2 regions of the Bacillus sp. T-10(2022) genome follow, and region 1 is predicted to be linked to the other one. Evidence: riboswitches for the same ligand, from Rfam matches in the RefSeq annotation. Region 1 holds a riboswitch; the other holds the start of a gene.
What was found. A riboswitch is a leader RNA that binds a small molecule or an ion and turns the genes downstream of it on or off. The one in region 1 is predicted to bind S-adenosylmethionine.
Positions count from the first base shown of each region.

Region 2: another riboswitch for S-adenosylmethionine. It lies ahead of OSJ91_RS14725 (YezD family protein); the one in region 1 lies ahead of mtnK (S-methyl-5-thioribose kinase).

Region 1 is NZ_CP113518.1:3,300,506-3,305,017, reverse strand. Features, by position in the region: gene mtnA (S-methyl-5-thioribose-1-phosphate isomerase) at 1-946, opposite strand, end outside; gene mtnK (S-methyl-5-thioribose kinase) at 961-2,163, opposite strand; SAM riboswitch class I at 2,242-2,395, opposite strand; partial or broken gene OSJ91_RS16100 (carbon-nitrogen family hydrolase) at 2,467-3,250, opposite strand; gene OSJ91_RS16095 (aminotransferase class I/II-fold pyridoxal phosphate-dependent enzyme) at 3,351-4,512, shown strand, end outside.
Region 2 is NZ_CP113518.1:3,007,667-3,012,178, reverse strand. Features, by position in the region: gene OSJ91_RS14735 (TetR/AcrR family transcriptional regulator) at 172-759, shown strand; gene ssuE (NADPH-dependent FMN reductase) at 971-1,504, shown strand; SAM riboswitch class I at 1,786-1,894, shown strand; gene OSJ91_RS14725 (YezD family protein) at 2,066-2,209, shown strand; gene OSJ91_RS14720 (phosphoadenylyl-sulfate reductase) at 2,381-3,085, shown strand; gene sat (sulfate adenylyltransferase) at 3,161-4,309, shown strand; gene cysC (adenylyl-sulfate kinase) at 4,352-4,512, shown strand, end outside.

The sequences.
Region 1 (4,512 bases):
CTGGATTGAAAGTCTTCACGTTTTCAGGAGCAATCCTAACACCTTGAATGAAGGTGATTTCCGCTTCATTCCGTTCTTCGATCGGGATGGAAGTACCGGACTCGAGAGTAAGGTCGAATGTGGTTGATGGTGCGGCCACGTAAAAAGGGATACCAAAGTGCTTGGCTAATATGGCCAATCCCAATGTCCCGATTTTATTGGCTGTATCTCCATTAGCCGCAATTCTGTCGGCACCGACGATGATTCCATTTATTCCTTTCTGGTGAATCGTATGGGCAGCCATATTATCAGAAATTAATGTGACATCCACCCCCGCTTGCATCAATTCCCAAGCAGTCAAACGCGCCCCTTGCAGGACAGGCCTGGTTTCACATGCATACACTTTTAGCGGAAAGTCCTTTTCTTTAGCCAGGTGGAAGGGAGCCAAAGCTGTGCCATACCGAGCCGTGGCAATTCCCCCAGCGTTGCAATGCGTTAGAATGGAATCTCCTCTAGTGAATAAGGATAAACCATGTTCCCCGATTTTCCTGCACATTTCTTCATCTTCAGCAAAGATGGCTTTAGCCTCCGATACAAGTGCTTCCTTGGCAGTTGAAATGCTTTGCGTAGCTTGCAGAGTATTTTCCATCCTCCTTAACGCCCAAAAAAGGTTGACAGCAGTTGGCCGTGAAGAGGCGAGTTTTTCAATATGCCTCGCTACATTTTTCTTGAATTCCGCTAATTCAGCGGTTGTTTCCTGTTTGGCACCAAGTGCAACACCAAATGCTGCCGTCAGTCCAATTGCTGGGGCACCGCGAACTTTTAATGTCAAAATGCTGTCATATACATCATCAACAGAATGAAGTTCAATAAATTCAGTTATGGAAGGCAGGGCTTGTTGATTTAATAATGTAATATGGGAATCAGCCCATTGTACCGAATAAGGTAATGGTGCTAGTTTTGTCATGTGCAGGTCTCCTTTTAAATGGTTGAATAAGATGGCAGTGTACGTTGCTTCAACGCTTCAATTACAGCTGGAACATCCAATTCTTCTCGTTTTTTAATTAAAAAAGCACCAATTTCCAATGTAGCCGTTTTGGCAGCGATCCTTGTTTCTTTATCTTCAATGACATTTAAATCGGCAACATGGGAAAGTCCGATGGTTCGCCGAATCATTTCACAGCCGGCAAAGCCGAATGCATCTTTTTTGAATTTTGTCAGTAAATAAGGCAGATAACCTTTCACATGGCGAAATGGGCTTTTATTTTGGCCTTCCCATAATTCGGAATAAGTTTCTTCAAAGGCATTCCAAAATTCATTAAGGTGTGTGAAAATCTCTTCCTTTCCAGCGCTATTACGTGTGACTGCCTGAAAGAGAAGGTTGGCGGTGTATTGACCAAGGTCAAAACCAACTGGACCATAAAAAGCGAATTCCGGATCGATAACCTTTGTTTCAGTTTCACTTGCAAATATACTTCCAGTATGTAAATCACCATGAAGCAAGGCTTCCTGCTCGGTTTCAAAGCTTTGTTTCAGCTTAGCGACCTCAAGGATCACTTCTTTATCATTCCATATATTTTTGGCGGCATCTGTCAATTCCACCTCGAAATCTCCCGGGAGTTCCTCAAAAAATGGATCCGTGAAAATAAAGACCTCAGTGATTTTGCAGAGTTCGGGATTCGTGAAATGTCGGGCCACTTCCTTTTTCGCAGAGGGTTCTAAATGATAATCGGATGTATAAAATGCCGTTTTCGCAACATATTCACCAATATGCTGAGAAAGCAATGGGTATGAATCTCCTTCGATCAATCCTGTTCTAACGATTTTCAAGTGCGATAAATCCTCCATGACCGTGATGGCAAGCTGTTCATCAGAATAATAGACTTGCGGTACGAATTCTGGGCAATAACTTCTGAAATGAATCAACGCATTCGCCTCAATCGCAGCTCTTTTCAATGTCAGCGGCCAGCTTTCGCCAAGTACCTTGGCATAAGGGACCGCTTGTTTAATTATAATTCCTTTATTTGTGACTGTGTCTGTAATATGAAAAACATAATTTAAGTTTCCATCGCCGATTTCTTTACATGTTAAACTTGCATCCGCATTGACCAACCCAAGTTTTTTTGCAAGGGTTATAGCTGTTTCGTTTGTCAATCTCTTAAAATTTGAATGGTTTTGAGTCATTCTTTTCCCCTCCGGATTCAAAATAAGAATAAAAAAGCCTCTTTCATATAGAAAGAGGCAGAAGTTTTGGCTTCGGACCTCTTATCTTCCAGAATATGAATTCTGGTGGAATTAGCACCGTGCTCTGTGGATTTTATAATCCGGCGGTGAATCCGCCCCATTTCACAATGGTATTACAGTCGGTTGCTGGGCTTCATAGGGCCTTTATCCCTCAGCCTGCTCTTGATAAGAGTAAATGTTTTCTGAAATTTTAATCTTCGGGAAAATAATATCAACTTTTTAAATAGTTTGTCAATGGGTAAATTAATAAAAATCAGGACGACGATCTTCGAATACAGGTATTTTGTTACGTGCATCCGAAACTTTATTGAAGTCCAAGGTGCCTGTCAGGAGTTCGTTTCCTTCTCCGGCTTCACTTATGATATTTCCCCAAGGATCAATTATCAAGGAATGACCGGCAAATATATTATTGACATCAGAGCCTGAGCGATTAACGGCTACAACATAGGCTTGGTTCTCGATGGCACGGCTAATCAATAAGGCTCTCCAGTGATCGAGTCTCGGCTTTGGCCATTCAGCCGTAACGAATAGAACTTCGGCGCCTTTAGCGGTATGGGCTCGCTGCCATTCAGGGAAACGGATGTCATAACAAATGAAACCAGCACATATTTTTTCATCAAGAGTAAATAAACCATCCTTTTCTCCTGGCTTCAGGAAATGATGTTCATCCATTAACTGAAATAAGTGAAGCTTATCATATTCTTTTATGAGATTTCCCTGTTTATCGATGATGATCATGGTGTTATAGATTCCCTTGCTCGTTTTTTTCGCAATGGAACCGCCTACGATGTGAATCTCGTGTTTCCTTGCCTGTGTTTTAAGAAATTCAATCGTTTTTTCGGCCTCTTGATCAGCAATCTCATTTAACCTGCTTAAGTCGTATCCGGTTGTCCAAAGCTCTGGTAAAATGACGATATCGGGTTCCGACCGTGCTGCTTTTTCCAACCATTGTTCGGCAACCTGAAAATTGATATCCGGTTGCCCGAATGGCTATATCCATTTGAATACAAGCTATTTTCCACTTCATCGTTTAAAACCCCCATATGTAAAAAATGCTTTACAAGACTATGATAAACATATATCATTTGTGACTAGAATTTCAAGAAATTTCAGAGAAGGTGTATAAAATGGTGCAATTCGAAAAATCCAGACAGCTTCAGGACCTGCCTAAGCAGTTTTTTGCCTCACTAGTCGCAAAAGTCAATGCCATCACGGAGCAAGGACATGATGTCATTAATTTAGGCCAGGGAAATCCTGATCAGCCGACTCCAGACCATATCGTGAAAAGCTTGCAGTCTGCCGCTGAAAAAACGATTAATCATAAATATTCGCCATTTCGGGGGCATCAATATTTAAAAGATGCTGCTGCCGTCTTTTATGAACGTGAATACGGTGTCAAGCTGGATCCGAAAAGTGAAGTGGCGATTCTCTTCGGGGGAAAGGCAGGTCTTGTCGAACTGCCGCAGTGTTTATTGAATCCGGGTGATACGATCCTTGTTCCGGATCCCGGCTATCCGGATTATCTTTCCGGTGTTGTTTTAGCCCAGGCAAAGACCGAATTCATGCCCTTGACAGAAGAAAATGATTTTCTTCCAAAATACAGTGACATACATAAAGAAGTACTTGATAAAGCGAAAATGATGTTCTTGAACTATCCGAACAATCCCACAGGTGCTTCTGCAACTGAAAGTTTCTTTGATGAGACCGTCTCTTTTGCAAAAGAGCATTCAATTTGTGTGGTCCACGACTTCGCTTATGGAGCGATAGGATTCGACGGTAAAAAACCGGTAAGCTATCTCCAGTCAGAGGGAGCGAAGGAAATAGGAATAGAAATATACACACTATCGAAAACATACAATATGGCAGGGTGGAGAGTCGGCTTCGCAGTGGGGAATAAGAGTGTCATAGAAGCTCTTGAACTATTACAAGACCATCTTTATGTGAGTCTCTTCCCGGCGATACAAGAAGCTGCGGCAAGCGCTTTGCTTGACTCGCAGAGCTGTGTAGAGCAGTTAGTGCAGATGTACGAGGGGCGAAGGAATGTTTTCATTGAGGGATTGAGGGCAATCGGCTGGGATGTCAAAGCTCCTGCGGCATCATTTTTTGCCTGGCTCAAAGTACCTAAAGGTTTTACGTCCGAGCGTTTTGCAGACTATTTATTAACGCATGCCCACGTTGCTGTTGCCGCAGGAAATGGATTCGGTGAATTTGGCGAAGGATACGTCAGGGTAGGGCTGCTGACTTCGGAAGATCGGCTGAAAGAGGCTGTGGAACGGATAAGTAGATTAA
Region 2 (4,512 bases), 290 kb from region 1:
TTCTCTATAAGAAAACATCGTCCCAATCAGACGATGTTTTCTATTTATGATATATGGGAATATTGAATTCTAATGAATCAAAGGTAATATTGACCGATTGATACCATCGGGATATCATGGAAAATAGATTGGTGAAACCGGTCTTATCATTATAAAAGAAGGTTGATATTTTTGAAAAAAGGGCAGCAAACGAAAGAACGAATCATAAATGTAGCCCGGACTCTTTTTGCCACTAAAGGTTTTGACATGACAAGAACGAATGAAATTGCCTCTGCTTGCAATGTTTCCGAAGCTACTATTTACAAATACTTTGACAGCAAAAAAGATTTGCTATTGGCTACCATTACCCCTGATGAGAAAGAGGAATCTGAAGATGGGACTAGCCATCTATCTACGGATGATCTAGTGGAGAATCATGTTTGCACCATGATAAATAAAATTCTTGATAATAAAGAACAGTTTTCGATACTATTCAGGGAAACACAATTTGATCAAGATATTTCTAAGCAATATGTAGATCAGATTTTCAAGCCGAATGCCAGGCATATTGAAATACAGAAGAGAATAGATAGTGGTGAGATACAGTATATCTCTGATATTATCCTATTTAATGTAGGGATCATTTCTTTCACATTGGCATTATCTACACATTATGAGATCCATCAGCAGAAAAAGGAGCCATATTTTACTTCTGAACGAATTAAGAGCATTGCTCAACTTTTGGTATATGGTATTCATGGCAAACAAAAACATACATAATGAAACGGTCATATTTGCGGCTTGATGCTCAAGCCCTTCAATATGACCGTTTTATTTTCCTTAAGATCCGATGGAGTAAACTTGAAAATTTTTTAAACCAGAGTGTAAGATTTGACTTATATTTTTCAGACTATTACGATAAATGCATGCTGTACGAAATGCTTACGAAGATTTTATCTTGAAATCATGTAATATTGGAGGGGGAGATTAAATGACCGATATCGTAATTTTATCAGGAAGTCCGGCTATTCCGTCCAGAACGGACATTTCACTAAAACATATTCAATCATTAGTCGAAAACGAAGGTTTTACCACAGCTTATTTCTCAATTACGGATTTCTCAGCAGATGATTTATTCCAAGGCAAATATAATAGCGAAGATATCTTAAAGCTTTCAGAGAAAATTCAAGCAGCTAGAGGTGTCATTATTGGTTCACCGGTTTATAAGGCTTCTTATACAGGTGTATTGAAGGCCTTGATCGATTTGCTGCCAGAAGGTGCTTTTAAGGGTAAGCCAGTACTGCCAATCATGATTGGCGGAAGTAACAGGCATCTATTGGCGATTGACTATGCACTTAAACCATTAATTTCAATATTAAAAGGCGAGCCGCTGCAGGGGATTTATTTCGTTGATAAAGAAATAGATAAACAGAATTCAGAAAACCCGATAAATGATTTGCATTTAATTGATCGCGTCCAGAGTCAAGTTCAAGAATTTGTAGAAGCGATACAGTTAAGAAATTAATGAATTCGAGTAATTCCTTCTATAAAAAGGACTGGAATTCGAGAAATTATTTTTTCAAAGAATGACAGGCGCCAATAATAGGTTTGTTAATGAAAATAGACTCATTTTTTTGGATGCTTTATCTAAAAAGACGAGTCTATTTTCGTATTTACATGAACATAAAATCATAATCGGAATAGTGTGTATAAAAATAACAGTTCATCCATAATATTAAACCAAGTTATTTTATAAGAAAACTCCATTGACAAGGATTAAATATATGTTAATATTTAAAATAATAAAACTTATCCAGAGCGACGGAGGGAATTGGCCCTTTGAAGTCCAGCAACCTGCATGATCGATGCAAGGTGCTACCTCCAACAAAATGTTGATCATTTTGGAAGATAAGGTAAAGATATTTACCTTGGGATCTTTCCATCATGGAAAGATTTTTGTTTTTTGGGAAAGTTGTAGGCAAACCATAACAATGTAAGGTTGTTTGGAATTATATAAATCTAAGAAATTCATTGAATCAGCGGTGAAAATAAGAAATTCGCGGATTTTCTTAAAGGAGGAACAGGCTTGGATAAAGAGAATCAGCTTGAAGAAATATTTGAACGACTTCAAGAAATGCTTAATTCTATGAAATATGGATCCATTACACTTATTGTCCAGGATGGTAAAATCATTCAAATGGAAAGAAATGAAAAATTAAGAATTAAATAAGGTATCTGCTGACTAGAAAAACTAGAGGCGGGTTTAACTGATATAAAGAGAGTATTGGTTAGATTCGTCTCTTTTTTCCTAGAGTCAAACAATTACAACGGGCATTGATCAACAGTTACTCTAACCTGATACAGCAAGTTTTTAGAGGGGGCTACAAAGTTGGCTGCATTAATAAACTATGAAAATTTCAACACTGGGGATTTCCCTGTATTTCCCGAAGACAGTGAGACAAAAGGTGCTTTGGAAGTTCTGCAATGGGCGAATGACCATTATGGAAACGAACTGATTTATGCTTGCAGTTTTGGCATAGAAGGCATCGTGCTTACGGATTTATTGGCGAAGGTCAATCCTTCTGCCAAAATAGTTTTCCTTGATACAGATGTTCATTTTGAGGAAACTTATCAATTGATCGAGCAAGTGAAAAAGCGATATCCAAAGCTTTCGATCGAAATGAAGAAACCTGCCTTGACGCTAGAGGAACAAGCAGCGGAATATGGGGATGAATTATGGGTTAGAGATTCAAATAAGTGCTGTAATATCCGTAAAATCATTCCGCTTACCGATGTGCTTTCAACGGCAACAGCATGGCTTTCGGGACTGCGGAGGGAGCAATCCGAAACAAGGGCTTTAACCGAGTATATCAATAAGGATAATAAGTTCAAGTCAGTTAAAATATGTCCACTCATACATTGGACATGGAAAGATGTTTGGCGCTACGCCCACAAAAACGGACTTCCATATAATATCCTGCATGATAATGGATATCCGAGCATTGGATGTAAAACATGTACAGCACCAGCCTTCAATGCAGATGATTTACGCTCTGGCCGTTGGCAAGGAGCTCAAAAAACGGAATGCGGATTGCATTTATCTTAAATAAATAAAAACCATAGGCTTAAATAAATAAAAACCATAGGCTTAAATAAATAGAAACCATAGGGGGAAATTAGCATGACAATCAGTTTACCGCACGGAGGAACATTAATCGATCTTTGGGAACCAAATTATGATATTAGTAAAATAACAAAGTCAATCGAAATCGATCAAATTGCTTTAAGTGATCTTGAATTGATAGGCACTGGTGCCTACAGTCCAATTAAAGGATTCTTTACAAAAAGTGACTACGAGACAGTGGTCAAGGATTTGAGGCTTAGCAGCGGTCATGTATGGAGCATCCCAATTACGCTTCCTTTGACCGAAGAAACTGCAGAAACCCTTACTATAGGTGAAGAAGTAACGTTGACTCATGAAGGTGAAACATACGGGGTTCTCTCCGTTTCCGATATTTACACGCCAGATAAGCAATTGGAAGCGACATTAGTATATCAAACGGATGATGAGAAGCATCCTGGAGTGAAAAATTTATATAACCGCGGTGATGTATATGTCGGTGGGGAAATAAAGTTGATCAAGAGAATAGAGCGTCCGCAGTTTCAAGCTCACTATTTGGACCCAGTCGAGACAAGGAAAGCTTTTGCTGAAAAAGGCTGGGAAACGGTTGTCGGCTTCCAAACGAGGAACCCTGTTCACCGTGCACATGAATACATTCAAAAGACAGCATTGGAGATTGTCGACGGCTTATTCTTAAACCCTCTTGTAGGTGCCACCAAATCAGATGACATTCCGGCAGATGTAAGAATGGAAAGCTATAAAGTGCTGCTTGAAAAATATTATCCTAAGGATCGCGTCTCCCTTGCAGTTTTCCCTGCTGCCATGCGTTATGCAGGACCTAGGGAAGCCATTTTCCATGCGATGGTCCGTAAAAATTATGGTTGCACACATTTTATCGTCGGACGTGATCATGCGGGTGTGGGCGATTATTATGGAACATATGATGCTCAAAAAATCTTTGGGAATTTCAACGCAGATGAGTTAGGGATCACGCTATTATTCTTTGAACATAGCTTTTACTGTAAAGCATGTGGCAATATGGCTTCCGCTAAAACTTGTCCGCATGGCAAGGAAGACCATGTCATCCTGTCTGGAACGAAGGTAAGGGAAATGCTGCGTAACGGAGAAATTCCTCCAGCTACCTTTAGCCGTAAAGAAGTCATCGAGGTGTTGATCGAAGGTCTAAAAAAGAATGAAGTTTATAACTGATCGGACATAAATTGAAGGATCACATGAAGAGGGGGATTTTTAATGAGTAAAAGTACGAATGTCACTTGGCATGAAACGTCATTGACCAAGGAGCTCCGCCGGAAGCAGAACGGCCATGAAAGCACAGTTCTATGGTTCACTGGTCTCTCGGGCTCCGGAAAATCAACGATTGCGAATGCAGTCGCTAAAGAGTTATATAATCG